Flammeovirga agarivorans: one gene and its partner. The protein of the gene in region 1 interacts with the protein of each later gene in a pairwise test. Links are inferred from orthologs where the notes say so. Each region holds a gene or a part of one and is shown in the gene's direction. Other genes may lie near its edges.

Region 1 (15,536 bases):
GGTCTTTTCGTTAGAGGCTTAGGTGATAGATATAACAACGCAACAGTTAATGGTTTAGTAGTTCCTTCTACAGACCCTAACAAAAAAGTAATTGACTTGGGATTGTTCTCAACAGATGTTGTTAGAAATATTGATATCAACAAAACGTTTAATCCTTCTTTATATGGTGATTTTGCAGGTGCAACTGTAAATATTGTTACTAAAGACTATCCAGATGAAGGATTTTTCACAATAGGCTTATCAGGAGCTTATAACTCTATCGCTACTGGAAATGGTTTTAAAACGTTTGCAGATGGTGATATGGAAATGTTAGGTTTTTCAGGTAATGGTAGAGCTTTACCTACAGAAATGTACAACAGAGAAGTTCCTAACTCATATGACAACTCATTCTCACCAACATATAAAACGGCAGGTCCTAACATGAGCTTTAGTGCTGCAGGTGGTAACCTTTACGAATTTGGTGACGAAAGTGCTTTCGGTTTTATTGCATCAGCTTCATTTGATAACGAATATGAAATCAGAGAAGGTGTAAAAAGAACTTACAGAGCAGAAGGTACTACAATTAACAACTACGACTCAAAAGAATATATCTACTCTACAAACACAACCGCAATGGGTAATATGTTCTACAAGATCAACAATAAGAATCAAATCTCATTCAATAATATCTTCATCAATGAGTCAGCTAACAGTGTGTTAGACTTACAAGGTAAGCATGAAGAATTAGGTAGAGAAGAGCCAATCTTTAGAGAGCGTAATACTTATACTCAAAACACAGTAAATATTCATCAATTACTTGGTGATCATAAATTCGGCGAAAACGATCGCTTAACAGTATCATGGGGCGCTGGTTACTCTAAATCAAGATCACAAGAGCCAGATAGACGTCAGTTGACATATAGAGATCTTGAGTATGAAAATGGTGAATTTACAGGTAAACTATTCGCAAATGCTCCAGATGACTCTCATAGATTCTGGTCAGATATGAACGAGAATACTTGGTCAGCAAGAATTGGAGCAACTTACGGTCTTGGTGAGTACAATGAATACAATGATACTTACAGAAGTAATTTATCAGTAGGTTACAACGGGTCATTCAAAGACAGAACTTTCGAATGGTGGATGTCTACATTAAGTATCCAAGGTGTTCCTCCAAGAATCGATATTGATAACCCTCAAGAAGATCTAGATCAAAACTTTGCAGATGGTACTTTAACTTACAAGCCAATTGTTCGTTACGATACTAAATTTAATGCAGTGATGAATGTAAATGCATTCTACGCAGATTATGGTTATGAGATCGTTCCTGAAAAATTAAAAATGAATGTTGGAGCTCGTTTCGAGCAAGGTTACCAAGAAGTAGCTTACAAAGACGAAGGAACTACAGATCCTAACGCTCCAGACAATTTAAATATCAAAGAAACTAGTAATTTCTTACCATCATTGAGCTTCAAATACTCGCTTAATGAAAAGTCAAACATCCGTTTAGCAGCATCACAGACTCTTATTCGTCCAATGATGTCAGAGTTAATTCCTTTCCGTTTCACTTTTGCCAACGGTCAGAAGATTGTAGGTAACCCGAACTTGGAAAACTCAGATGTATTGAACTTCGATCTTAAGTATGAGATCTTCCCTAACTCAGGTGAATTATTCTCAGTAGGTGTATTTGCTAAGCAAATTGACAATACAATCGAGTTAGTAACAAAAGCGTCAGCGATTACAGAATTTACTTATGTAAACGCAGGTACTTCGCATGTTGCTGGTGTTGAAATCGAATTAAACAAAAGATTATCAAATATCTTCCAAAATGGAGGAGAGTGGTTATCTAGATCAAATGTTGGATTCAATACTACATTATTAACTTCACAAACAGACTTAAGCGGTTCTGCTGGTCAGTTTACAAACGAGCAAAGAGCAATGTACGGAGCATCTCCTTATATGGTGAATGCAAATGTATCACACGAAGCAAACATTTTTAGTGATAATGTAACTTCAATCTTCACTGTAACTTACAACACATTCGGTGATAGAATTGTAGCAGCAGGTTCACAAGGTGCTGGTGATATCTACGAAAGATCTTATGGAACACTAAACTTTGTTTGGAAGAATAAAATTGGTGAAAAAATCAGCTTAGACTTATCAGTGAAAAACATCTTAAACCCAGACATTACTCTTGAGCAAGAGTTCACAAACGGAACACAAGGTGTTGTTGAAACTTATAAGAAAGGAGTTGATGCTAAGTTAGGCTTCAAATACAGTTTTTAGCATAAAAAAAAGAGGAAGTAAATGGAACTTACGACCTCTCCTTTAAAAATTAATATTTTAATTCTCGAGACAAATTTACAACTTTTAATTATGAAAAAGCAATTTAAAACAGCTGCATTTATCGCATTAGTTGGTTTATTCACAATATCATGTGATTCTGATGATGTAACAGGACCTATCGATGACAACATTAACGGAGATACTCCTGCAGATTCAACTGGTACAGATGATGATGCTAGACTTCAAGATCAAGCATTAGCAGCAGGTAAAATTGTATCGAATGGTGCAGGTACAGGTGCTGGTGATTTACCATCATGGGCAAAAGGTACTGATTACGCAGGTACTTCGGTTTCTGGTGATTTTGATTTAACAATCACTGCTGGAGATTTAGCTGACAATCAATTATCATGGTCAGGTAATGTTTCTATCACAGGTGCTGTTAAAGTTCCAGCTGGTAAAACTTTAACTATTGCTGAAGGCACAGTAATTGAAGCACAAGCATCAGATTCATATTTAATGGTCTTACAAGATGCAAAAATTGACGCGCAAGGTACAGAGGAAAACATGATCGTTTTCACTTCTAAAGATAAAACTCCAGGTGCATGGGGTGGTTTATTACTTAACGGTAGAGCTACAATTAATAATGGCGATGCTAACGGTGAAGCTTCTCCAGAAGTTGATTCAAACGTTACTTATGGTGGTACAAACGATTCTGATGATTCAGGTATCTTAACTTTCGTAAGAGTTGAATTCTCTGGTTACAAATATGGTGATGAGTCAGAGCACAACGCATTTACTTTCTCAGGTGTAGGTTCAGGTACTGAATTATCAAACTTACAAGCTTTCAAAGGTACTGATGATGGCCTTGAGTGGTTCGGTGGTACTGTAAGTGGTGAGAACTTAGTTTCAGTTGGTTGTGAAGATGATTCATTTGACTGGGCACATGGTTACGTTGGTTCATTAACGAACTTATGGGTAATTCATGATGCTTCAAGATCTTTCGATAAAGGTTTTGAAATTGACAACAACTCTAAAAACAACTCAGCTGAGCCTTACACTAAAGCTACAGTTACTAACGTAACAGTTGAAGGTGTTGCTGGTGAAACTACTGCTTTCAGAGTTAGAGAAGGTGCTAAAGGTAACTTCATCAATGTAAAAGTTGTAAACGCTAAGAAAGGATTTGACGTTCACAATGATGTTACAATCAACAACGTAATGAACAACGAATTAACAGTATCTGCTTACACAGCTGAGTCTGTTGATACAGAAGTTGCTTATGTTGATGACTGTGAAACTTGTGAGTAAGTCATAGATGATATACAAAAAGGTATAGCATAATTACCCTAAGCTAATACTAAAAACTCGCAAAGACCAAATCAGTGAGTACCCTAGGTTAATAGAATTAGCCTAGGGTTTTTTATTGAATAATTTTACGGAATAATTGTATTTGGTAAGTAATAACTATCTGAAAAATAGTTGTTTATTGTGATGCAGTGAACGAATAGTTAAGTTATAGTATGAAGAATAACCAATACTATTACTTAATTATCATCACTATATTATTAACAACTACATCGATTAATGCACAGGTTTATCTTGGAATTAGTGGAGGAGCCTCACTTATTAATCAAAACGATATTGAATTTTGGCAGCAAAGATATGAAGTAGAAGGAGTGTCTACCACTCGTAAACTTTTTATTGGATATCAATTTAAATATTTAGGATTTGAGTTAGGAAACCGTTTCTTGGGAAATGTTTCAGAACAAACCGATTTATATGTTTTAAATGCTGATAAAAAGGGGTGGGATTTTACCGGAATTGGACGTTATTCCTTTGGGAGGCTTTCAGCTTTTGTTAAAGCTGGAGTAGTGTTTCTTAGTCATCGAAACTACTATACTTTGATTTATGAAAATCATGTAAACACATACCTTAATAAGGTAAAATCTCAGGATGTATTACTGGGTGTGGGCAGTGATTTTAGTGTTACAAATTTTCTTGCTTTACGTTTAGAGTATGAAGTAATTATGGTACAAGAATCAAATAACTATCATTCCATTACTCTTGGTACATTATTTAAAATTCGTCATAAATAAAAAAAGGCTGTCTTTTTTACGAGACAGCCTTTTTTGCTATATAAAAATAAAGATTAACTCTTCATTGCACCAGTCAACTGAATAGTTTGTCTAGTGATATACGTAGACATATCAGAAGCTAAGAATACGCAAAGATCTGCAACTTCCTCTGGCTTACCACCTCTTTTCATAGGGATATCAGCCAACCATTCGTCTTTAATTTTTTGATCTAAAGTAGCTGTCATTTCAGTTTCGATGAAACCTGGAGCAACAGCATTAACACGAATATTACGAGGAGCCAATTCTTTAGCTACCGACTGTGTGAAACCAATAATACCTGCTTTTGATGCAGCATAGTTTGCTTGACCAGCATTACCATAAACACCAACAACAGAACTCATATTAATGATTGAACCGCTACGTTGCTTTAAGAAAGTTCTAGTAGCTGCTTTAGTCATATTGAATACAGAGTTTAAGTTAACTCTGATTACATCATTGAATTGTTCTTCAGACATACGCATTAAAAGTGTATCTCTTGTAATACCTGCGTTGTTGATAAGCGCATCCAATGAATCGAAATCTGATGTGAAATCAGCAATTAATTTTTCAGCCGCTTCCATTTGAGATGCATCTGAACGGTAACCTCTAGCTTTGATGCCATAAGCCTCAAGCTCAGCTACTAATGCCTCACCTTTTTCTACACTTGAAAGGTAAGTGAAGCCTATATTTGCGCCATGCTCCGCGCAACGAATTGCGATTGCGCGTCCAATACCCTTAGACGCACCAGTAATCAAAACGTTTTTGCCTTCTAGCAGTTTCATGGTGTGTGTTTCTAGTTTATAGAATTAATTCAGTCCGCAAGATACAAAAAAGATATAATGAACAAGTTTTATTACCATTTATCATACGATTAATTACACTTTTTTTCCTGTTTTTAGAACAATGACATTTTCTAACAACTAAAACGAACAAGTATTCACTTTGAATTGTATCTTTGGTGCGGTAAAAATGAAATATTACTTCCATGGAAAAATTATTAGAGAGATTCTTAAGATACGTAAAAATTGATACTGAATCTGTTCCAGGTGTGGAGCAAATTCCGAGTACAAAAAAACAGTTTGACTTAGCGAATTTGTTGGTTGAGGAATTGAAAGAAATAGGTTTAGAAGAGGTAACTATCGATGAGAATTGCTATGTGATGGCAACTTTACCATCGAACGTAGATAAAGAAGTTCCTACCATTGGTTTTGTAGCCCATGTAGACACAACTCCCGATCTTACAGGTAAAAATGTAAACCCTCAGGTATGGGAAAATTACGATGGAGAAGATATCGTTTTAAATAAAGAAAAAGGTATCGTTTTATCTACTGAAGAATTTCCAGAAATCAAGCAATATGTAGGTCAGACGATTGTTACCACTGATGGTACAACGCTTTTAGGAGCTGATGATAAAGCAGGTGTAGCTGAAATCATGACAGCCATGGATTACTTGGTGAAAAATCCTGAAATAAAGCATGGTAAAATCAGAATTTGCTTTACTCCAGATGAGGAAGTAGGTAAAGGTGCTGATCTATTTGATGTTGATAAATTCGGTGCAGAATGGGCTTACACTATGGACGGTGGTCCAATGGGTGAGTTTGAATATGAAAACTTTAATGCAGCATATGCAGAGGTGACTTTCAGAGGGCAAAATGTACACCCAGGTACTGCAAAAGGTAAGATGGTGAACTCAATGAATATTGCTGCTAAGTTTGCAACAAAATTTCCAGATAGTGAAACACCAGAAACGACTGAAAAGTATGAGGGTTTCTATCACTTATTAACGATGACAGGTAGTGTAGAAGAATCGAAACTTCAATACATTATCAGAGATCATGATAGAACAATTTTTGAGGCAAGAAAAGACCATATGAAAGCACTTGTCGGTACATTCAGAAATGAATACGGTATGAATAGTGTTGAATTGAATATGGTAGATCAATATTACAATATGAAAGAAAAGGTAGAGCCTAACATGCATATTGTAGATCTTGCATTAGATGCAATGAAAGCCTTGGATATTGAGCCTGATGTGAAAGCTATTAGAGGCGGGACTGACGGTGCTCGTTTATCATTTATGGGATTGCCTTGTCCTAATATTTTTGCAGGTGGACATAACATGCATGCCCGTTATGAGTATGTTCCTGTTCCAACAATGGAAGCAGCAACGAAAGTAATTGTAAAAATTGCTGAGTTGGTAGCAACGAAGTAAAAGATATAATCAATCTTAAAACTACCTTTTTAATAGTATTGAAAAGGTAGTTTTATTTTAAGAACTTTTTCCAATCTATTTTAGGACAAAACGGTATTAGTTTGTCGTATTCAATGATCGATTCAATCTCGTTTTCTAATAAGTTATCTGTTTTATATTGTACCTGAATATAAGTCCCATCGTAATTGTATAGTTCATATTTTTTTCCTAATTGATTCATGGTACTCAGCAGGTCGGAAAAGTATTGTACAATCTCAGCCTTCTGTATCAGCGAGAGTTTATTGAAAGTGATGTGCTGGAGGTTGATCATATTTAAAAAGTATAGGTATTCGATTAAATTTGGTTCTGGGGTTGTCGTGATTAGAGAAATCAAATAAAACAGAAATAACTGTCCATCAATATTCTCCAATTAAAGTTAAAGGTTATATTGATAAATAGTAAGAATTCAATGTTATTTTTTAGTTATGGGAAGATTACTACTATTGAGAGGATTACCGGGTTCAGGTAAAACAACATTAGCGGAATCCTTAGGAGGTTCTATTGAAGCAGATGATTTTATGTTGAATGAGAAAGGAGAATACGAGTTCAACCCATCTCAGCTCAGTAATGCACATAAAAAGTGTAAGGAAATGACAGAGTACTGTATGCGAAGAGGACAAGAGTTAGTGATTGTTTCGAATACTTTTACAACTGAGGATGAAATGATTCCGTATTTCGAATTAGCAGAAAAGTACCAATATATCGTTAGTACACTGATTGTCGAAAACAGACATGGTAGTCGATCTACACATAACGTCCCTCGTCAAAAAATGGATGAAATGGCCAAGAGATTTGATATACTTTTATAGTAATATAGCTCTCTTAAATATCATATCTTACATAAAATTGAAATCGTTGGGCATGCCCTTTTTGGCCGTCTTTATTGAAACGTTGCCCTTGTACATAACTCCCACCAACACGCATTCTATCAAATGGGAACCAGAAACCATTTAAGCTATTGTAATAACTTTTTTCGAAGGTTTCTCCGGGTTGAAAATCGGCATTGTCTATCCATGAAAACCCTGAAACAATATTCATCATAAACTTCTTTGTGAAGTAATGTTCCAATGCGATATATCCACCCATACTCAATGGAATATACAATTCACCGTTGGGGTTGGGTACTGCATCTAACTGATAATTAGAGAAGGCAGAAACATATCTTGTGATCCCTTTTCCACCTAAAGCTTGCCAATAGATATGGTTGTTTTTATTGTATAAATTAAGGTTGACTTTTCCACTTACCATCATACCAAATCCAGGTTTTGTTACGATGTCTTCATTCATGTTATAACTAGATATAAAACGAAGAATTGAGGCAATTTGCAATGAAGAATGACGTAAAACAAACTTGTATCTTCCTGCAAAATCAGGGTACTTCTGTCTTCTGTCGATGGCGATGGAGTCTGTAAATGTCCTTGTTGGTGTTTCTATACTTACACCGAATTCATTTTCTGTATTACCAATTTTCTTTTCATATCTGATTAATCCTTGTCTTGTCGAAGAACCTGTACTTGGTCCTTCATTATCGACAGTTAATGGGGTAGTCGCAAGATCATTAAAAGTGGACCAAGTTTGTCCTACAGTTAAATATCCGTAGCTAACATAAGCATGTCGAAGCCTCATGTAATTTATTCCTGTTCCGCCTCCTGCAAAATCACCTTCTACATAGAAACGAATAAACCCTTCTTTGGTCTTGATACGAGAGGACATACCTATTCTTGATTGCCTTGCATCTAAGTGAAATCCGGGTTGTTTGGTACTGGCATCTCCCACAGGGATATTATAGGGAGCAAATCCTCCAACTCCTGTTAATCCGTTAAAGTCATATAATCCATTTAATTTTACATAACCACGAATTCCAAGTAGAGTAGTAGCTTTTTCTAAGTCTTGAGGGTGCTTATTATCAACAATTTTAGTGGAATCCACTTTTAGAAGTTTCGCTACTTGGATCACTTCATTGTGATGTTGCTCAACGACAACAGTATCTCTTTGGTGAAAAATAGGTTCAATATCAGCGATAATGACACCTTCTGTTTCTTCAATCTTGAGTATATTTTCACTGCTATCATGCAATACAATATTTCCCCAAAAGGGTAATGCTCCATCTCTGTAGGCCCAAAAACCGTGTTCACCTTTTTTTAATGATAAACGTACTGCTTCGTAAGCTTTTAAAGGATAGGGAATAAGGTCGATCTCAACAATAATGGACTCTCCGGTTTCATTTTCTATTCTTACCGAAGCTCCATCTCTATTTTCTGACCTTTTATTGGTGGTGTCTTCAAGTGTTGCTTTAGCTAGAGTATCAATTAATGTGATATCATTTTTATATACATATCCTCTTTTTCCTGAGATGTAATCCCAAGTTCTAATATAAGTTTCGGCAGAGTCTAAAGGCAAAGTAAGAATATCTCTTCCTTTTTCTAACCTCAGTAATGCAGGGCTATCGATGTAGGTAGATCCTTTTAAGTAGGTTGTGCGATCCACAGATGTTCGCATCCACTGTGCTTCAGCAACAAAGCTCAATAGGATTAGAAATAAAGTGAATATATTAGAAAGTGATCGCATAAATCGAAAGATCAATAAAGTATTACAAAGTTAGATGTCGTATCTGATGTACATTTGAAAACGAGAAGCATAACCTCTTTCATTATCCTTGTTTCTCCTCACACCATAAATGTAGCCAAGCCCCAATTGCATTCTATCAAAAGCAAACCAATAGCTATTGAAACTACCATAATAACTGCTTTGGTAGGCATTATCTTCTTGCCAATTGGCTGTTTCTAACCATGTAACTCCTGCAGTAATATTACTAAATAGCTTTTTTGACCAATGATGTTCCAAAGAGAAATACCCACCTGCAGTCTGAGGAATAAATATATTTCCTTCTGGACTAAAAAATGCATCAAAATTATAGTTTCTAAACCCTCTGACATATCGACTAATCCCTTTTCCATAAATCCCTTGGAAATACAAGATGTTATCTTCATTGTCAGTGAGGTATTGTTTTCCACTGAGATTGATACCGTAGCCGACCTCACTGCTTACATTATCATTTTTATTGGTGTAAGAAAGCAATCGAAACAATCCAGAAACTTGTAGGTGTCCATCAGCATAAGTCCATTTGTATCTTGAAACCACATCAGGAGCTAGTTGCCTTTGATCGATTGCTACAGAATCGGTAAATAAGATAGTTGGACTCTCTACAGCAACCGCAAAAACATTTTGGTTGTCACCTACTTTCTTTTCATATCTGATCATTCCTTGTCGGATAGCCACACTACTATTTGGGCCTTCTCGATCTACTGTTAAAGGAAGTGCTTCTAAGTTCGAGAAAGTCGTCCATGTTTGTCCTACTGTAAGGTATCCGTATTCTGCATAGGCTTGTCGTAACCGGAAATACATTTGACTGGTATTTCCTCCTGCAAAATCACCTTCAATATATAAATTGAGGTATCCCGTTTTTGCTTTTACTTTTGATGAGAATCCTAGTCTTGACTGTCTGGCCCCCATATAAAACCCTCTATCTTGTGTGTTCCTAACATCACCCACAGGTATTTCTACAGGGACAAAACGATCCACATCAGAAAGCCCATTAAAGTCAAATATTGAATTGAGTTTTACGTATCCTCTCAACCCTACAGTAGACTTTGCTTTTTCCAGATCTTGAGGGTGTTTGTTGGTAACAATTCTTGCGGTATCAATTTTTACTTTAGGAGTGATATTTACCGTATCGACATGATGAAATTCCATCCGAACGGTATCTTGCATGCTATAGATTGGTTTTAATTCACTTATTAAAACATCTTCTTCGTTCGCAATCTTCAAAACATATTCAGCACTGTCTGCTAAACCAAGGTTTCCCCAAAAAGGGAAAGCACCATCCTTACTAATCCATATGCCATGATCTCCACTTTTTAGTCTTAGAGTGATCTCTTGATAAGGCATTAAAGCATAAGGAACTTGATCTATTTCAACATGTACATCTTGCTTTTCAGTATTTTCAATATGCAGCGTAGTACCACCTCTTTTTAATGAACCTTTCACTTCTAAGTTGGTGAGGTCTCCCTTAACCAAGGTATCAATAAGAGTGATATACTTATTGTAAGCATAGCCTCTTTTACCCGTTTGGTAGTCCCAGATACGTATATAGACATCATCTTTACTAATTGGAAGGGCTAAAAGACCGCGACCTTTTTCCATAGACATAATGATTCTGCTGTCTTTATCGGCATAATCTCTTAGGTAGACGTCCTGATTTACCTCAGCTCTCATCCATTGTGCATTAGTTTGCAGTGTAGAAAGAAAAAATAGTAAAAAGAGTAATGTATAGTTCTTAAAATCAAATGTCATTGATAACGAGAGTCTTTCTCAGAATAGAATATTAAACTTGAAGAAGTTTCAATTAAAAATACTTCATTTTCTTTAGAAATAGAAAATTTGATGGTTGTTACTATGTAAAGGAGGTAGTATATTCGCAAAACATAAAAATATGGCTCCATAGTACAACGGATGAGTACGTAAGCTTCCGGCGCTTAAGATCTGGGTTCGATTCCCGGTGGGGCTACATTTCACACCTTACTAAAACTGATTAAAATAAGACGATTCTTAATCAGTTTTTTTATATTCAAGCTCAATTACTAATTTGATTAGGCACTCATCATTTTCTTTAATATAACTACATTAAATGCTTACTCTTCTTCAAAAAATTGGACAAAAGATAACGATTGATCAAGCACTGGAATTACGAATAAAAGAAGATTTTGTAAAGATTGAAACTCAAAAGTCTGAGATTTTATTGGAGGCAAACCAGAGAGCAAAGTATCTGTATTATGTGGAGAAAGGTGTTTTGCACAACTTCTATTATCATGATGGTAGACAAGTAAGTTCGTGGTTTTATATCGAAGATATGTTTATTACGTCATGGTATAGCTTCTATACACAGCAGCCGAGTTTTGAAAATATTGAAAGTTTGGAAGATTGCACTTTATATAGAATTAGCTATGAAGATTACCAAAAACTAATTTATGATTTTCCCACTTTTGGGAATTTTGCAAGGCTATTGTCAGAAGAAATCTTGTCAATTTTGGATCAGTTTTCTAAGAGTTGGTCATTTTTATCTGCAAAAGAGAAATATGAGATTTTAGAAGAGTACTTTCCAAAAATAGAACAGCGTATTAAATTAGGTCATATTGCCTCCTTCTTAGGTATATCACAAGAGACGCTAAGTAGGATTAGAGCAGGAAAATAAGATTTTGATCTATATCAAAAGACGTCCCAAAAGATTACTAGACATTTGTAGTTGAACATCAATTAAAACTATGAATCTAAATAAAATTATCATCTCTTCAGCTTCATTGCTTTTTATCATTATCGCTGCATGTAAAAGCGTTGAAACTTCATCTATTGATCCCGATATATCGATAGATGATATATCCTATAATGGTACGATAAAGCAAATTATTAATAGCAACTGTATTGTATGTCATTCCGGTAAGCGACCTTCAGGAAACTTGTATCTAACCAATTATGAAAATGTGGTCAATGCAGTAAAGACAAGAGACCTTGTGAAACGCATTAATAATGAAGCTGATCCCATGCCAACAACGGGGTTAATCGAAAAGGAAGAACGGTTAGCTATTCAACGTTGGGCAGAGAATGGTTTTCAATTAGAAATTACAGATGCTGAGAAGGCACTAAATACTATTGATACTACCTCAACAGCTTTTGTTGCACCAGATTTACAAGCAATTAATATTGATGTAGAAGGGTTTGACTTTCTAGAAAAGATGCAAGGGCATTGGGTAGGAAAAATACATCTTTTAGGCAGGGATATTCCATGGTTTGCTTTTGATTTTAGAGCAATAAATAGTTCACAAGTTCATGGACTTTTTGAAGGAGGAAGTATGGGTAACTTATTCAATACTTTCTTTGTCGCAAAGTATAAAGGCGTAAAAACAATTATGCTTAGAAATGGAGGAATTTTAGGAGGAATCTATCGAACAAGTTATTTTGTATTAACTGAAGTGGATAATAACGAGTATGTCTTTGTTGATGCTTATGGAGGAAAACAGATTATGTGGGTAAAAATCTCCTTTACTAAGGATACCATGAAGATGTTAACGTATACTAGCAAAATGGGATTAAAATCTCCAAGCAAGCACATTGAATTTGAAGGGAAAAGGGAACATCAGGATTTGGCAAAAGATGCAGCTGCTAAATATAATTTTCCAAGTAAAGAGGTAGTGAAAAAGTTTCCAACAGGAATGCCTTTACAGGATTGGGGAGAAGCTTATCCTATCGTTACATCTGCTAGTTATATGATGGAAAACGAAAACTTTGATTACGCTTTATTGGGTGAAATGGCTGGAGATCCTATACAAATTTCGGATATAAAAAACATCGCATCTTTACAGCTAAAATTTAAAAGAAAAGACCTTAGTGCTGATAAAAATATTCAGGTGTATTTATCTAGAGTTCCGTTGACAAATAAGGATGGTTCGTTCAAATCTGCTTATGGGTATATTGAACAAACTGTTATGGATGAAGTACTCCTTTTCCCTGAAATTGATTATAGAGATCAGGAGTTCACTCTTACATATCTGCACCAAGGTAAATGTTATATCACTTTTGTGGTAGATAACAACGAAGATATGGTACCAAGCTCTGGAGACTATTATAGTGTGAGTAAAGAATTAAATCTTTCAGGCGCTTCTGTATTAAAAGTAAATAACATCACTAAAACTATCCAATAACATGCAACCCAATCATTTTATTTTTGCTGACTTATCGACGTATAATCCCAATAAGTCAATGGAATTCTATGCCTCTATTTTCAACTGGAAATTCAAAAACGAATATGATTACCAAACTGCCTATTTAGGGAACCAGCCTGTGATAGGGTTATATGAAACACCAGAGAAGTTTAAACAATTAAAGATGCCTCATTTTTGGATGTCTTATATCCAAGTAAATGATGTTGAAAAGACGGTATCTTTAGCTAGAACGTTAGGAGGAATTATTGAACTAGAACAAGAGTTGGATTATTTTGGTAAAGTGGCCTTAATTCGGGATCCACAGGGAGCAGGTTTTACAGTTTATGAAGGAAATTATTTAGTGAATACTCGGACTAAGGCTAAAGAAAATACATTGGTATGGAATGATTTGCATGTCTCAGATGCGAAAAAAGTTCTTCCTTTTTATCAAGGTATTTTTAATTGGCAACTTCATAAAATTAGTGATGATACTTACCATATTTTTGATGATAAGGAAAGACATATTGCTGATATATTGGAAGTACCCAACTTCTACAAAGGGAAGTACGAGTATTGGGTATGTACTTTTGGGGTAAGAAGTCTGTCTAAAGTGAAACAACAGGTATTAGATCAAGGGGGAACAATAATCCACACCGAAGATCATAGAGTATTAGTAAGTGATGATTCAGGCGAAGCTTTTTTCTATTTGAAAGAGGTGTAGATCTATAATAATCGTGTTTTTTTCTTTCATACAATTGGAAATGTGTTTTAGTTTAAGGTTTCTTTTCTTTCTTAACAATACACAATATTCTATTTAATGTTAACCCACTATTTTTATTATTGTCTATTAATTAAGTTGTTATAGGCTTCATAACAATTTTGTCAATAATTAAACAAATAGATATTATTTATTAAAATATTCGTATTGCATTAATAATATCAATTTATTTAATTGAGAATACTATTGTCTAAACTTATACTAATATTTGATATAGTATTGCTTTATTTTACCCTACATGGATAATTCTTTTATTATCTAATTGAGCAATACTATTTATTACCTTATGGAAATTAAACAAATTACCCTAGAAAATGAGAATGTAAATACAATGAGTGACATTAATCAAAAAGATGTCATTGTACATAGTTGTACTTTACAAAGCCTTTTGAATTGTAGAAGTAAGCCTTTAATAATAAACGGTTATTCATTAAATGGTCAACTTACTATTCCTGAATATCAAAGACCATATGTATGGAAGGAAAAACAGCTTAATAAGTTACTACAGGATTTTATTGATTATCAGAAAAATGAAGATGTAAATAAGCCTTTTTATTACCTAGGAAGTATTATTTTACATCATGATAAAGCTTCCGAGCAACTTAATATAATAGATGGGCAGCAAAGAATTACGACTTCATTATTAATACAGAAATTAGTCTCACAGAATTTTAAAAGTAATATTCAATATTCTTCAGGAATAAGTATTGATAATATTAAAAGAAACTTATCCTACTTAAAAGCTATTAAGAATAGTGATATTTTTGAATTTAAAGAGTATCCACAATTATTAGAAAGTATCGATTTTAATCAAGTTAATGTTACTTTAATTATTACTTCGACAGAAGATCTTGCATATACATTTTTTGAAACTCAAAATACAGGAGGTGTTCGACTTTCGGGTAGTGATATTATTAAAGCACATCATCTAAGAGCATTACCAACAAATAAGTTAGTTAATTATCAAGCTAAAAGATGGGAATCTATAGATACTAGTAGAGTTGATAAAATTATAGAACTTCTTACTAAAGTTAGGTTTTGGGATAATAGAAAATGGAGAACCTATCCATTCTACAGGGATAAAAAAGGAATAAAAGAGACACTAATTGATGAGTTTACCATAAATACCTCAAAAAATAACGAAGATGTATCTTATTATTATAGTGCTGTCAAAAATGATTTAGGTAGAAGTTTCCAATTGCATGAAAGTGAATATAAACAATTAAAACAGCCACTTTCAGATGGAAATAATTCATTGGATTTCATTATCGATTATGTTAGACTTTACCAGAAGTTGTTTTTGGATACAACAGATCATCGAATACCTGATGAGTTCTATGACTTTAGAGATAAGGTACTTCATGGAATTCATGGTA
Region 2 (15,282 bases), on another replicon or contig:
ACAGTGTCCTGCAAATATTACTGGCAAAAAATTATCTCCAAGGAAGGTGATGATGGACGTTAGAGACAGAGCAGAAGAAATTGGTAAAAACATCGATGCCAATGGCGGAACTTTCCAAGATGACGGAAAATCGTTATACGGAGACTTTATTTCCAAAGAAGAATTAATGGCTTGTACATCATGTAATGCATGTGCTGAAGCCTGCCCTATCAATATAGATCCCCTTGGAATTATCTTAGACATGAGAAGATATGTCGCTATGGAGGAATCTGGAACACCACAAGAATGGAATATGGTCTTCCAAAACATTGAGAATAACCAAGCTCCTTGGGCATTTGCTGCTAGTGACCGTTTTAAATGGGGAGAAGAACTACGTACGCAAGAAATCAAGAAAACAAAAACTGAAGAACAAGACGCATAATAACAACACAAATGGCTGAAAATAATTTTCTAAAAGTGCCTACTATGGCCGAAATGGTAGAACAAGGCAAGCACCCTGAGGTTTTATTTTGGGTAGGTTGTGCTGGTTCTTATGATGATAGATATAAAAGAGTGATTACAGCTTTTGTAAAAATATTAAATGAGGTAGATGTTAACTTTGCTGTATTAGGACCTGAAGAAAGTTGTACAGGAGATCCAGCAAGAAGAGCAGGAAATGAATTCTTATTTCAAATGCAAGCAATGCAAAATATTGAGGTATTAAATGCTTATGAAATAAAGAAAATCGTTACTGCTTGTCCACACTGCTTCAATACGATAAAAAATGAATATCCAGCCTTAGGGGGAGATTACGAAGTATTGCATCACTCTCAGTTTTTGCAATCTTTAATTGATGAAGGACGTTTAACATTGGAAGACGGCAATGCTTATAAGGGCAAAAAAGTTACCTTCCATGATTCATGTTATTTAGGCAGATCAAACAATGTATATCAGGCTCCAAGAAGTGTAATTGAAGCATTGGATGCTGACCTTGTTGAGATGAAACGTTGCAAAACAAATGGCCTTTGCTGTGGTGCTGGCGGATCTCAAATGTTCAAAGAACCTGAGTCTGGAAATAAAGATATCAATATCGAACGTACCGAAGAAGCACTAAAAACTGATGCAAAAGTTGTAGCAGTAGGCTGTCCATTCTGTATGACAATGCTGAGTGACGGCATAAAAAATAAAGAGAAAGAAAAAGAAGTTCAGGTAATGGATATTGCCGAGCTTGTTGCTTCTTCAAAAGGGCTTTAATCAAGTCTCTAGAATCTATTACTGCGAGTGTATATTAGTTATGCACTCGCTTTTTCTTTTTATATTGCGAAAAAAAAGAATTATGTACAAAAATTTAGACACACTAGCGGATTCATCACGCCTTTGGATATATCAATCAAATAGAGCTTTTACTTCAGAAGAAATCACTCTTATCAAAAACTCGTTACTACAGTTCACAGAATCTTGGAACGCACACGGTTCTGATTTACAAAGTAGTTTTGATATCCCTTACAATCAATTTATTGTTATCGCAGTAGATGAAAATACCGCTGCTGCTTCTGGCTGTTCAATTGATAAATGTGTAGGCGTTATCAAACAGATTGAATCGCATTTAAATATTTCTCTTTTTGAAAGAACAACCATCGCATACTTACAAGAGGAAGAAGTTGCAACATTCAAATTAAACGAAGCGAAACAACTAGTTTCGGAAGGCACTATCACCCCTACTACAAAGATTTTTGACAATACAGTACTTAATCTTGGAGACTTTAAATCGAAATGGATTGTTGATGCTGGAAACTCTTGGTTAAAAAGATATTTTGTTACAGCCTAATTAAACCTAAATAATGAATCAAAGAAATTTATTGATTGTTAGTACTTCTACCGTTCATGGTAAAGGCTATTTAGCTTATTGTGAAGATGCTATCAAATCATTTTTTGATGGAATTGAAGAAGTTATCTTTATTCCATTTGCCCGTCCTGGAGGTATTTCTCATGACGAATATACCAGCGTTGCTAAAACCAAATTTAATGAGTTAGGATTCAAAATGCGTGGTTTACATGAATTTGATAATCCTAAAAAGGCATTAGAAGAAGCTAAAGCCATTTTCACTGGGGGAGGCAACACTTTTGTCCTACTTGATCAACTTATTAATCAGGGCCTTATCGATGTTATCCAATCTAAAGTAAGTGAAGGATTACGTTATATGGGAACAAGTGCAGGTTCAAATATCACAGGTCTTACAATTAATACGACCAATGATATGCCTATTGTTCATCCAAAAACGCTAAATGCACTAGCTCTAGTACCTTTCAATTTAAATCCCCATTATTTGGATCCTGATCCAAATTCTAAACATATGGGTGAAACAAGAGAAACGAGAATCAAAGAATTCCATGCTTACAATGACCAGATAGTTGTAGGTCTAAGAGAGGGGTCTTGGCTTCATGTTTCTGGAAATAAAATAACGTTAGAAGGGCCTCTTTCTGCTAGAATTTTCGAAAAAGATAAAACTCCATACGAACTGCAACCATCTGATGATTTCACATTTCTAATGGAACAATAATATTCACGGCTATAACTTTATATTTGTTATAGCCGTAAAAATACAAATATACTTAAATTGATAAATTACAATTTGTATTCTTAATACATTACATTTGTAAACCAAGGTCTGTGAATCTTTACATTTTATTACACTATTAACCCACCACATTCTTCTTATAAGTTTTTCAAAAAATGAAAATAGATTACTACGAAATTCTAGGAATAGAAAAAGGGGCTGACAAACGACAGATTAAGAAGGCTTACTTAAGCCTTGCCAAAAGATACCATCCTGATGTAAATGGAAATAACGAAAGCTTTGAAGAGAAATTCAAGCAAATCAATGAAGCATATGATACGTTGATCAACGAAAGCAAAAGATTTCGTTACGATTATGGTATACAACAAGAAGACCTATATACTACTGAAAACACTTCAGCTCAAGAAGAAAACCGTTATTCAGAGGAACGCAATAAACAGAGAGAAGAAATAAAAGAAGATCTTGAGCAAGAAAAAGCTAAAGACAAAAAGAGCAAAAAGAAATGGATGCCATTAATGGTAGCGGGTTACGCTGCGGTAATGATTGGAATTGTGTCTTTTTTCGTCCAACGCCAGAGTAAACTGGCAGCGTCTACGTATGAAAACGCAAAAATAAACCTTGAAGAAATGCATCTTGACCAAGCTATGCTCGATGTAAAAGAGCTAACAGAGTTAGATGCACATGATCAAGCAGATATTATTACAGCAGGCATTTATGTCTCAAAAAGACAAGCAAATAGAGCAATAGATTACCTGGAACCTAACTTACATAAATTCAAAGAAGACAATCAATTACTTTCAGATGCTTATTACTATTTAGGCAGAGCATATTTTCTAAGAAGACTAGAAAATAAAGCAACGGATTATCTCGAAAAATCTCTAGAATATTCATCAAATCCTAATGCAGTTTACTTTTGGTTGGGGAAATCACTAGGCGATTTAAAAATGGATTTTGCTAAGGCAGGTGATTTTTATGAAAAAGCTATCAATAATGAAAATTATAAAGAAAGAGCTGTTTTAGAGGCTGGTATCGCTTATCAGAATAATCAACAATATGAACTTGCCAAAGATATGTTTATGCAGTTGGTAAATCACCCTACTTATAAAAAAGAAGTAAACTATTATTTGGGCTGGCATTATTTCCTCTACAAAAAGGACAGAGATAAGGCTTGTATCTTTTGGGAAACGGCCGCAAAACAAGGCAATCCCGAGGCTAGATATCAATACAGTAGAACTTGTGGAAGGATAGGGAATTAAAAAAGCCTAAGGTAATAACCTCAGGCTTAAAAGTAGTAATTCTCATTTCATATATTAATATCTTATATATATTTTATAATTCGTTTATCTTGTTTAGACCTAAATCTGTCACATCAGCAAAAGTTCCCTTTGGGCTGATATTTAGGTTGGTAACCAAACCTTCATCTTCGAATTGTTTTGCAATTTGATTTAAATCATAAGTACAAAGCGGTAAACCCATAATTTTAGCAAGATGCTGCATAGATTTCCCTTTGTTCATGCACAATCCTAAAAGAAGTTTGTTTGATCTGAAATTGAAAGACATGGCTGGTTAATACGAGGTTAAAAATTAGGTAAAAATTCGATACGTGACAAAAGTAGAAAAAAAAAATTCAACGATTAGCATAAATTCGCTACCATTTAAAAAAAATTAACACAGACTTTGGTCATCAAACTTGGTATTAGCTATTCTTTTCTATCAATCATAAATAAATTATTGTAATTTTGTCATGACAAATAGTCATACGATAAAAAAATTATTTTACCCTTGATGGAGAATAGAGAATTATTATCAATAAAACAAAGATTTGGTATTATAGGAAACGCACCTAGTTTAAATCATGCGATTCAAGTAGCAGCTCAAGTAGCAGCCACTGATTTGACTGTAATGATTACAGGTGAAAGTGGTTCCGGTAAAGAATCTTTTTCAAAAATAATACATCAATTAAGTGCCCGAAAACATGGTAAATTCATCGCTATTAACTGTGGTGCAATTCCTGAGGGAACAATAGACTCTGAGCTTTTTGGTCATGAAAAAGGCTCATTTACAGGTGCAAATGAAACTAGAAAAGGATATTTTGAGGTAACAGATGGCGGAACAATTTTCCTAGATGAGATTGGTGAGATGCCTGTGGAAACTCAAGCTAGACTTTTAAGGGTTCTCGAAAATAAAGAATTTATTAGAGTTGGATCTTCTAAAGTATTAAAAACGGATGTAAGGGTCGTTGCTGCGACCAATGTAAATCTTCTTAAAAACGTCCAAAAAGGAAAATTTAGAGAAGACCTCTACTACCGTTTAAATACTGTACCTATACAAGTTCCTCCTTTAAGAGAAAGAGGTAATGACATTGAACTTTTATTCAGAAAATTTGCTACAGATTTTGCTGAACAATACCACGTTCAACCTTTATCGCTTACTCCAGAAGCAAAACACGTACTTATCAATTTCCCTTTCCCCGGAAATATTCGACAGCTCAAGAATTTGGCAGAACAAATGTCTGCACTTGAGTTAAACCGTCTTGTTACTCTAGAGACGATGCAGAAATATCTCCCTCATGCTACTAGTAATAAACTTAGAGTTTTAGAGAATGAAGATCAGGGATTAAATGAAAGAGATATTTTATACAAGGTTTTATTCGACATGCGACAGGACATGAATGATTTGAAAAAAATTGTTCTTCAGTTAGCACAAGGTAAAACTAATGCGAATACGGTCATTCAAGAAAATCCTAAATTATTTAGTAGTGTAATTGATGAACACAAAACATCATCAACTACAGTACCTATGTCAGGTGAAACAGGTTTAACGGTAAGACCTAATACCACCTCTGTGAAATATACCCCTCCAACTCCTCCTACACAAGAACAACCAATTATTATAACAAATGATGATGAGTATTCTGAAAATACTTACGACATCGATAATATGGTTGAGGTAAAAGAAGAAGAGGAATCACTTTCAATTGAGAAGAAAGAGAAAGAATTGATCATTAAAGCACTTCAGAAGAACAACAACAAAAGAAAGTACGCTGCACAAGATCTTGGGATTTCAGAGAGGACACTTTATAGAAAAATCAAACAATACGAACTTGATGAATAACATAAAATTCAGTTATAAATATTTAATCATCTGTTTTTTAGCAATATCCGCTTGTACAGGTGTGAAATTCACATTCTCAGGTGTCAATATAGACCCTAGGATCAAAACTTTTTCTATTGAGCCCTACACAAATGAGGCTTCTGATGGCCCTGCAACCATGGCCTTTCAGTTTACTGATGACTTAACGCAGTATATTCTAAGAAACACAAGTTTATTACCTGCCCCTCAAGGTCAAAAAGGCGACATTGAATTTAGTGGAGCCATAACAGGTTATAGAGTCACCCCTGTATCTCCTGGTGGTGGCGAGAGTCAGCAAACGCAACAACAACGTTTAACGATCACTGTAAAAACCAATTTTATCAACAACTATGATGATGAAAAAAGTTTTGACCAAGGATTCTCATTTTTCTATGACTTCCCAGGTAACCAAACCGTTCAACAGGTCGAAACAGAGGCAATTGACGTGATTTTCGAGCAAATTATCTACGATACTTTCCAAAAAGCACTAGCAGATTGGTAAAGATTAATGTATATTTGGATATGGATGGTTATACTGTCCATATCCAATTATAATGAATCCCCCATCACACTACTTTTTTAATACTTACTGTGGATCTAACTTTGATTGAAAAATGGCTTAAGAACCCACAATCGGTTTCTTATAGAGATATTGATGATATTAAAGCAGCTATCGAAAATTATCCTTATTTCGCTGCCCTTCATGTGCTTTTAGCTAAAGCTGAAGAAGGTAAAGCCGAATATGTGAAGAGTGCTGCTGCTTATGTTACCCACCGACCTTCTCTTCAAGCTTATTTAAATACAACATTTGACAGTGATATCAATCTTCCCGATACTTCCGGAATTGAGATTGAAAGTGATGAACACGAAACACTGGATAAACTATCAGATGATAACAATGATTACTTATCTATAAGTGATGAGAATGAAGAAGTAGATGATATTTTAGAGCATATCACTAACGAAAGTGAAGCTTCAACAAATCATGTCATTGAAGAAGAAGTTCCTGATGAGGATAATGATTCTATAGTTGATTCAGCAGAAGATGAAAGTAATTTCATTTCTGACACACAAGAAGTTGATGAAGCTACTTTAGAAGATCAAATATTAAATGATCTAGAACATGCTGAAGATTTACAATCAACTGAAGAGGTAGAACAAAAAGTTGATACAAGTATTGCAGATGAAATTTTAGCAGAATTAGCTAAACTTTCAGCTCAACAAGAACAACCTGAAGGGTCAGAACCCACTTCTTTTATGAATGAAGAAGATAAAAATGACGAGGAAGAAATCATTTCTAACCACACCATTGAATCTGAAACTGCCTCTGATTTCCAAGAAGAGCAAACAGAAGATGAGTATTCAGCAGTAAATGATGCACCATTGGCTTCTCTAGAAGATGAGTCTAATAATATCATGAGCTCTGAAGAAATGATGGATCGTTTCCAAGGGTTTTTAAATACTAAGAAACAATCTGAAGAAGAGATCATAAAAGATTTATCTGAAGATGAAAATATCGATTCAGATACTCTATCTATTACATCTAAAGAGGAAAATAAAGTAGAAGAGACTTCGGATGGGTTTACTGAGTACTCCTTCCCTAGTTATGACACTTCTAGCTTTGATGAAACGATTAAAGATGAGGATTACCTCCATAGTGTTGATAATATGAATGACGAAAACATCATTGATTTCAACAACTTTGACCCTGTTCAGGTTGACAAGAAAGGGCATCAAAAAAATATTATTGATAATTTTATTGAAGTTCATCCTAGCATTTCTCAGAATGAATTAGATCTAGAGGAGCAAAATCTTGAACAAATCGACCTATCCGATCAGGCATTACAAGGTTATAGTATTCCACAAACTGAGAGTTTCGCCAAATTGTTAGAAAAACAAGGAAAAAAAGACGAAGCAATCTCAATTTATCAACATCTTATCTTGAAAAATCCAAATAAAGCTAGTTTCTTTGCAGAACGGATTGAATTCTTGAAAAAGGATTAACATAAAGCATTAACATTACAATACAATGATGTACTTTTTTATAATCCTAATCCTTATCATCGCAGTGCTTCTTACTTTATTAGTATTAGCACAAGATTCTAAGGGTGGTGGATTTACAGGTGATATGGGCGCTGCTAGTAGCTCAATGATGGGTGCGAGAAGAGCATCAACTTGGATTGAAAACGCAACTTGGGTGTTGGCTATTTCATTATTTGTATTGTCAATTGGTGTAAACATTTTTATTCCAAAAGACAACTCTGCAAATATCCAGACATCAAACAGTATCGAGAACGCAGCTGATATGCCTGTTCCAACTACTCTTCCTGAAACTCCTGAGGAAGCACCAGCAGAAACTCCTGCTGAATAATATATCAGAAAAGATATTCTAAAAAAGCCATTACAAACAGTATGTTTTGTAATGGCTTTTTTTTATTTCTTACCTCCATAAAACTGCATATTAATGGAACTGAAGATTTGAAAACTACTTTGGCCCACTCCTTGAGAATATACAGCGTATTGTGGCTCTATAAACAAGTTAAAAACTGTAGACCCTAATTTCAGTACTTTACCATAACCTATTCCGATTGGAAAATTATATTTACTATTGGTGAAATCCATGGTCCAAATGGGTGCACCTCTTAGATAATTCCCTTTACCTAATTGAAAGAAATAAAAAGGTTGTATTGCAGCCAAATTTTCATCTGCATCCAATGCGTTTCCTTGATTATCGGTAAGTTTAGAATCTTCTCCTACACCTACTGTCCATGTCACTAATCCTCCCCATTGAAACATTTTTGATTTGGCAATGAAGAGTACCAAAGCTCCACCAACTTGCCAGTTATTTGCACCCAGACTTACATCATAATTATTGACCAAACTCCCTCCAGGACCACTAACAGTAGAAACTGCTGTTGAGGTAGGTGCAAAAACCATCGGTCCTACACCAAACTGAACAGGAGAAGACGAGGAAGTTGCTAAATAGGTGGCAAATAAGTTGAAATCACCTAACCCTGTTACTGAAGAGTTATCTGATGGGCGGTTTACTGTCAATGTTGGCAACGTTGCTCTGAAAAGGATTTTACCTACAGGCTGAGCATACCTAAAAGAAGTAACCATATTCATCCCGTCTACTCCAGTTAAACCGGTTTGATAGTTAAACTGAATATTAAATGCCTTTAGGTCGGCTAATGGGTTGTTTGCATTGGCAGATGCATCTGCTGCTCCTGACTTTTCATCTTGAGCAAGTAAAGAAAAAGATAAAAAAACACTAAACAGTACTATGAATTTTAAGCTTCTCATTTTCAGTAGTAATTGGTTATAGTTTTAAAATAACCTATATCAATCGCTACATAACTAAATCAGTTTACCACTCTGAAAAAATTAATATCATTCCTTTGTTTGAGAATAAAAAAAGGCTGCTAGAATGTAACTTCTAGCAGCCTTTTCATTTATTTCAATATGTTGATTACATATTCAATGCTCTATCTCCTGTTGCAGCAAGACAAGCTTCTTTAATTGCTTCAGAATAAGTAGGGTGAGCATGTGACATTCTAGAAATATCTTCTGCTGACGCTCTATACTCCATTGCAACAACTCCTTCAGAAATCATATCTGCAGCTCTAGGGCCAATGATGTGCATTCCTAAGATCTCATCAGTTTCTTTGTCTGATAAAACTTTAACTAATCCATCAATATCCATAGAAGCTCTTGCTCTACCTGATGCTCTGAATGGGAATGAACCAGACTTGTAAGCTCTTTTCGATTCTTTCAACTCTTGCTCAGTATATCCTACAGACGCCACTTCTGGCCAAGTATAAACAACACCAGGAATCAATTTATAATTGATATGAGGCTTTTGACCGTTGATATGCTCTGCAACAAACACACCTTCTTCCTCAGCTTTATGCGCCAACATAGCACCTTTTACTACATCACCAATAGCATAAATACCATCTACAGAAGTTTGTAAATGTTCATCTACCTCTACTCTACCTCTATCGTCTAATTTTACACCGATAGCTTCACAGTTCAATTTATCAGTGTAAGGACGACGACCAATAGAAACTAAGCAGTAATCACCTTTGATCTCTACTTCTTTTCCTTTTTTGTCAGTTGCTTTAACAACAACCTCTTCACCTTCTACTTTAACTGAATCAACTTTAGTTTTTAGGTTAAATTTAAATCCTTCCTTCTTAAGAACTCTTTGGATTTCTTTACCCATTGAAACATCCATTGTAGGAATTAAAGCGTCTGCATATTCTACTACAGTTACTTCTGCTCCTAATCTTGCATATACAGAACCTAACTCAAGTCCAATTACACCACCACCAATTACGATAAGGTGCTTAGGAATTTCTTTTAATTCTAATGCTTCAGTTGAAGTGATGACTCTTTTCTTATCAAATTCAATAAACGGCAACATTACTGGTTTTGAACCAGTTGCAATAATTGTCTTTTGAGAATTGATAATCTTAGACTCTTCGCCTTCAATCTTGATTGTATTTTTATCTACAAACGACCCAAAGCCGTGGTAAACATCAATTTTATTTTTCTTCATCAAGAAAGCGATACCGTCAGTAGTTTGTTTAACTACTTCACCCTTTCTTGAAATCATTTTACCAAAGTTAATTTTTGGAGCTTCTGCTTCTAAACCATGCTCAGCAAAACGGTGTACTGCTTGATGGTATAACTCTGATGAATCCAATAGTGCTTTTGAAGGAATACATCCAACATTTAAACATGTACCACCAAGAGTATTATATTTTTCGATTAAGGCTACTTTCATGCCTAATTGTGCTGCGCGGATAGCTGCAATATATCCACCAGGACCTGAACCTATAACTGTTAAGTCGTATGTCATAACTGTTCCTTTACAAGGTTTTTTAAGTATCAGAATCAAGACAGTAAGCTGACAAGATTCTTTGTTTGTGTAGTGTAATTAAAATGGCTCATGCAAAGATCTGCATGAGCCTAAGCATATGTTTATTCAATTAAACATCCAATAGTAATCTAATTGGATCTTCAAGAAGTTCTTTCACTCGTTTTAAGAAGCTTACAGACTCTCTACCATCAATGATTCTATGGTCATATGACAATGCCACATACATGATAGGGCGAATTTGTACTTCTCCATTAATAGCTACTGGTCTCTCCACAATATTGTGCATACCTAAAATCGCTGATTGAGGTGCATTAATAATTGGAGTTGACAACATAGAACCAAATACACCACCATTTGTAATAGTAAATGTACCGCCTTCCATTTCTGGAATAGTTAATTTGTTATCACGAGCTTTCAAAGCAAGACGTCTTACTTCTTTTTCAATACCAGCTAAACTTAATGATTCAGCATTTCTGATTACTGGAACCACTAGACCTTTTGGTGCAGAAACTGCGATTGAAACATCTGCATAATCATTGTAAACGATTTCGTTACCATCGATGTATGCATTTACTGCAGGCCACTCTTGTAAGGCAACAGTTACCGCTTTAGTAAAGAAAGACATAAAGCCAAGACCGATCTCGTGCTTGTCTTTGAACATCTCTTTATATTTCTTACGCAAGTCCATTACAGGCTTCATGTCAACTTCATTGAATGTAGTCAACATTGCTGTTTCATTCTTAACAGAAACTAAACGACGAGATACTGTACGACGTAACGCCGTCATTTTCTCTCTACGTTGTACTCTATCTTCAGGATTAGCTGCAACTGGTGCTGCCGCTGCCTCAGATTTCTTAGCTTCTTTCTTAGGAGCTGCTGTTTTTTGAGCTTTCTCTGCATCTTCTTTAGTGATACGACCATCAACACCAGTACCTTTTACTGTTGCAGGGTCGATACCTTTCTCAGCTAAGATTTTTGCTGCAGCAGGAGAAGCATGTCCCGTTGCATATGTTGAGTTCGAAGAAGTTGGAGCAGACGCACTAGCTTCAGCTGCAGGTGCCGCATCAGAAGTTGCTGCAGGAGCATCACCTTCCATTACTTCAATTTTACAGATAGGAGCACCAATTTCTAAAGTATCTCCTTCTTGAGCAATTACACGAAGAATTCCTTGTGCTTCAGCAGTCAATTCGAATGTAGCTTTGTCAGATTCGATTTCACATAATAAATCATCTAACTCTACAAAATCACCATCTTCTTTTGTCCAAGTTGCAATTGTCACTTCAGAAATAGATTCACCTACTGTAGGTACTACCATATCTAAAACTTCGCCAGTTGCCTTAGGACCTTCAGACGCAGCTGCTGCTGGAGCTGATTCAGATGTAGCTGCTGCTTTTGGAGCACCTTCACCTTCTTCAATTGTACATAATAAAGCACCAATTTCTAAAACAGCATCTTCTTGTGCATCTGGAGAAATTGTAATAACTCCGTCTGCTTCTGCTACTAGTTCGAAAGTTGCTTTATCTGATTCTAATTCACAAAGAACATCATCAAGTTCAACAGTATCGCCATCTTCCACTAACCATTTTGCAACAGTTACTTCTGTGATTGACTCACCGACAGCTGGAACAGTCATTTGTAAGCTCATAGTTTTTTATTTTTAGGTGACGGCACCTTCTCGGCACCGTCACAATAGTTCTAGACTAATTTCTTTTTAAATTTATAGTGAGGAATACCTACCTCCTCGAAAAGCTCTCCTTCTTTATCGTATTCAAGCTTAACGTAGAATTTTTCAGCTACTTCTCTTGCATGGAGTGTGATTAATTCAAACCCGTTGTCCAATGCAAAAACTTCACTGAATTGAACCATCAAAGAACCTAACTTCCTCCCTCTCTGATCCTCTCTAACAGCTACCTGGCGCATTTTTACTTCTTGAGGTGTTATTGGTTTTAATACAAGGCAAGCAACCACCTCATCAGAATCATTCATCGCTACTAAATGGTAACTATCGAATTCCTCTGATAATTCCTCTTCAGAAAATTGTAGGCCAAGAGGTTTACGCAAAACCTCATCACGTAATGCTACTGATAATTTGTGTTCAGGAGAATTAAAAGCTACTTCTTTGATAATCATGATTAATATATATTATAGGTCCTCTTTATCGAAAGCTACAGAAACGATTCTCTCTGTTTCTTCTTTATGTACTTTAGGGAAACCTGTTGCTGGTGAAGCTGATGGTCTACGAGCCACTAACCTCATCTTAATCAACTGCTCCTCATTTCTGTAAGCTCTCAAGATAAACGTCCAATAACCCATATTCACAGGTTCTTCTTGTACCCATTTCAATGACTTATGGTTCGAATATCTCTTTAAAATTTTATTTACTTTTTTCTCAGGGAATGGGTGGATTTGTTCAACACGAACAATTGCCACGTCATCTCTGTTGTCTCTTTCTTTACGCTCTAACAAGTCGTAATACATCTTACCCGTGCAAAGTAATACTTTCTCTACTTTTTCTGGGTCTTTTACTGATGCATCATCATAAACTTCCTCAAATTTACCTTTTGTGAAGTCTTCTAATGAAGAAACACACTTAGGATGACGTAACATAGACTTAGGAGACATTACAATTAATGGCTTTCTGAAGTCCCAAGTTAACTGTCTTCTGATTGCATGGAAGAAGTTTGCTGGAGTTGTAAAGTTACCAACTACGATGTTGTACTGTGCCGCTAATTGCAAGTATCTTTCAGGACGAGCGTTTGAGTGCTCAGGTCCTTGACCTTCATAACCATGTGGCAATAACATAACCATACCATTTGATCTACCCCACTTACTTTCACCTGAAGTAATAAATTGGTCGATCATAGTTTGAGCACCATTTGAGAAATCACCGAATTGTGCTTCCCAAATTGTTAAAGCATTAGGGTTAGCCATAGCGTAACCATACTCAAAACCTAAAACACCATACTCAGAAAGTAAAGAGTTATAGATATAGAACGGTCCTTGTAACTTACTAATGTTTGCTAGAGAGCTGTACTTCTCATTTGTTTCAGCATCGTTTAACACAGCATGACGGTGAGAGAAAGTACCTCTTTGAACATCCTGACCTGATAAACGAACGATCTTACCATCTAATAATACAGAACCATAAGCCATTAATTCGGCAGCAGCCCAGTTGAACTCCTTCTTATCGAAGAACATTTCTTTACGCTCTGCAATTAATTTATCAATTTGCTTTAAAGGTTTGAAACCTTCTGGCACTGTAGTGATCGCATGACCAACTGCCTCAACAGTAGTTTCTGAAATTGATGTGTTTGGAGATTCATCAAAATCAGCTTCCTTACCTCTTTTAAGTTGTTTCCATTGGATTTCCAACTCTTGTGGACGATATGGAAGTGGGTGTTGACGAATATTGTTCAATCTATCTTGTAATAGACGACGGAACTCTTTATCCATCTGCTTCGCTAATTGAGCATTCATTTCCCCTTGTTCGATCAACTTTTTAATGTAGATCTCTCTTGGGTTCTGGTGCTTAGCGATAATATTGTAAAGTTTTGGTTGTGTAAACTTCGGCTCGTCAGATTCATTATGACCATGACGACGGTAACACACCATATCAACAAAGATATCTCTGTTATAACGTTGACGGAATTCTACTGCCAACTTCATTGCGTAAGCTACTTCTTCAGGATGATCACCATTTACATGAAGTACTGGAGATTCAATCAACTGAGAAACATCTGTACAATAGATTGATGAACGAGCATCCTCGAAGTCAGTTGTAAAACCTACTTGGTTGTTAATTACGAAGTGGATAGTTCCTCCAACATCGTAACCAGCTAGGTTAGACATTTGTACTGTTTCATAAACAATACCTTGACCAGCGATTGCTGCATCACCATGTATTAAGATAGGTAAAATACGTTTAGAGTCTTTTTCGTAGATAGAATCTACTTTCGCTCTAACTACACCTAAAACTACAGGATCAACTGCTTCTAAGTGAGAAGGGTTTGGAGATAAATCCAAACGCACTTTTTTACCATTATGAGTTTCAATTTGAGAAGAGAAACCTAAGTGATATTTTACATCACCGTCTCCCATTGTTTCGTCTGGTACTGCTTGACCTTCAAACTCGTTGAACACCTCGTCGTAAGTTTTACCCATTACGTTTGTTAAAACGTTCAAACGACCACGGTGAGCCATACCAATAACTACTTCTTCAACCCCTAAATCAGCACCTGTAAAGATTGCTGTATCAAGACCAGCAATTGTAGATTCACCACCTTCTAGTGAGAATCTTTTCTGACCTACATATTTAGTATGTAAGAAGTTTTCAAAAACTACCGCCTCATTTAATTTACCAAGGATACGTTTTTTATCCTCCTGTGAAAATTCATGATTTGGATATTCATTTTCGATTTTTCCTTGGATCCAAGACAATACTTCAGGCTCACGGATTGACATAAATTCAAATCCAATTTTACCAAAATAGATCTTATCCAAGCGTGCAATGATTTCAGATAATTTCGAATTACCCATCCCTAAATAAGAACCTGCTGAAAACACAGTGTTCAAATCAGCCTTAGATAAACCAAAGTCTTCTAATTCCAATCTTGCATGTCTGTCTTTTCTTTTTCTTACAGGGTTTGTATCAGATACTAAATGTGCTCTAGATCTGTAAGCATTAATTAGTTGTCGAACTGCTACTTC

What was found.
Region 2: the proteins of pepT (region 1) and pepE interact in binary tests that used the Escherichia coli proteins (3 or more experiments, as listed by UniProt). The link is inferred for Flammeovirga agarivorans from one-to-one orthologs.

Annotation. Positions count from the first base shown.
Region 1 is NZ_JABAIL010000001.1:272,771-288,306, forward strand. The notes cover bases 4,489-7,474. They hold pepT (peptidase T), read left to right. Parts: upstream 4,489-5,361; coding sequence 5,362-6,588; downstream 6,589-7,474. Other genes in these bases: fabG (3-oxoacyl-[acyl-carrier-protein] reductase), read right to left, coding at 4,489-5,158; HGP29_RS01225 (hypothetical protein), read right to left, coding at 6,641-6,898; HGP29_RS01230 (AAA family ATPase), read left to right, coding at 7,053-7,436; HGP29_RS01235 (DcaP family trimeric outer membrane transporter), read right to left, coding at 7,450-7,474. In the rest of the region: HGP29_RS01200 (TonB-dependent receptor), read left to right, coding at 1-2,265; HGP29_RS01205 (hypothetical protein), read left to right, coding at 2,356-3,570; HGP29_RS01210 (porin family protein), read left to right, coding at 3,783-4,358; more of fabG, read right to left, coding at 4,412-4,488; more of HGP29_RS01235, read right to left, coding at 7,475-9,195; HGP29_RS01240 (DcaP family trimeric outer membrane transporter), read right to left, coding at 9,226-10,980; HGP29_RS01250 (Crp/Fnr family transcriptional regulator), read left to right, coding at 11,315-11,878; HGP29_RS01255 (hypothetical protein), read left to right, coding at 11,949-13,382; HGP29_RS01260 (VOC family protein), read left to right, coding at 13,384-14,103; HGP29_RS01265 (DUF262 domain-containing protein), read left to right, coding at 14,447-15,536. UniProt on the Escherichia coli protein: Cleaves the N-terminal amino acid of tripeptides.
Region 2 is NZ_JABAIL010000002.1:2,993-18,274, forward strand. The notes cover bases 949-3,680. They hold pepE (dipeptidase PepE), read left to right. Parts: upstream 949-1,820; coding sequence 1,821-2,540; downstream 2,541-3,680. Other genes in these bases: HGP29_RS04835 ((Fe-S)-binding protein), read left to right, coding at 949-1,233; HGP29_RS04840 (hypothetical protein), read left to right, coding at 1,316-1,807; HGP29_RS04850 (tetratricopeptide repeat protein), read left to right, coding at 2,714-3,680. Outside these bases: HGP29_RS04830 ((Fe-S)-binding protein), read left to right, coding at 1-421; more of HGP29_RS04835, read left to right, coding at 433-948; more of HGP29_RS04850, read left to right, coding at 3,681-3,814; HGP29_RS04855 (hypothetical protein), read right to left, coding at 3,888-4,118; HGP29_RS04860 (sigma 54-interacting transcriptional regulator), read left to right, coding at 4,344-5,672; LPS assembly lipoprotein LptE, read left to right, coding at 5,665-6,192; HGP29_RS04870 (hypothetical protein), read left to right, coding at 6,282-7,694; preprotein translocase subunit SecG, read left to right, coding at 7,720-8,061; HGP29_RS04880 (hypothetical protein), read right to left, coding at 8,124-8,993; lpdA (dihydrolipoyl dehydrogenase), read right to left, coding at 9,160-10,554; odhB (2-oxoglutarate dehydrogenase complex dihydrolipoyllysine-residue succinyltransferase), read right to left, coding at 10,685-12,220; HGP29_RS04895 (GNAT family N-acetyltransferase), read right to left, coding at 12,271-12,705; HGP29_RS04900 (2-oxoglutarate dehydrogenase E1 component), read right to left, coding at 12,718-15,282. UniProt on the Escherichia coli protein: Hydrolyzes dipeptides containing N-terminal aspartate residues. May play a role in allowing the cell to use peptide aspartate to spare carbon otherwise required for the synthesis of the aspartate family of amino acids.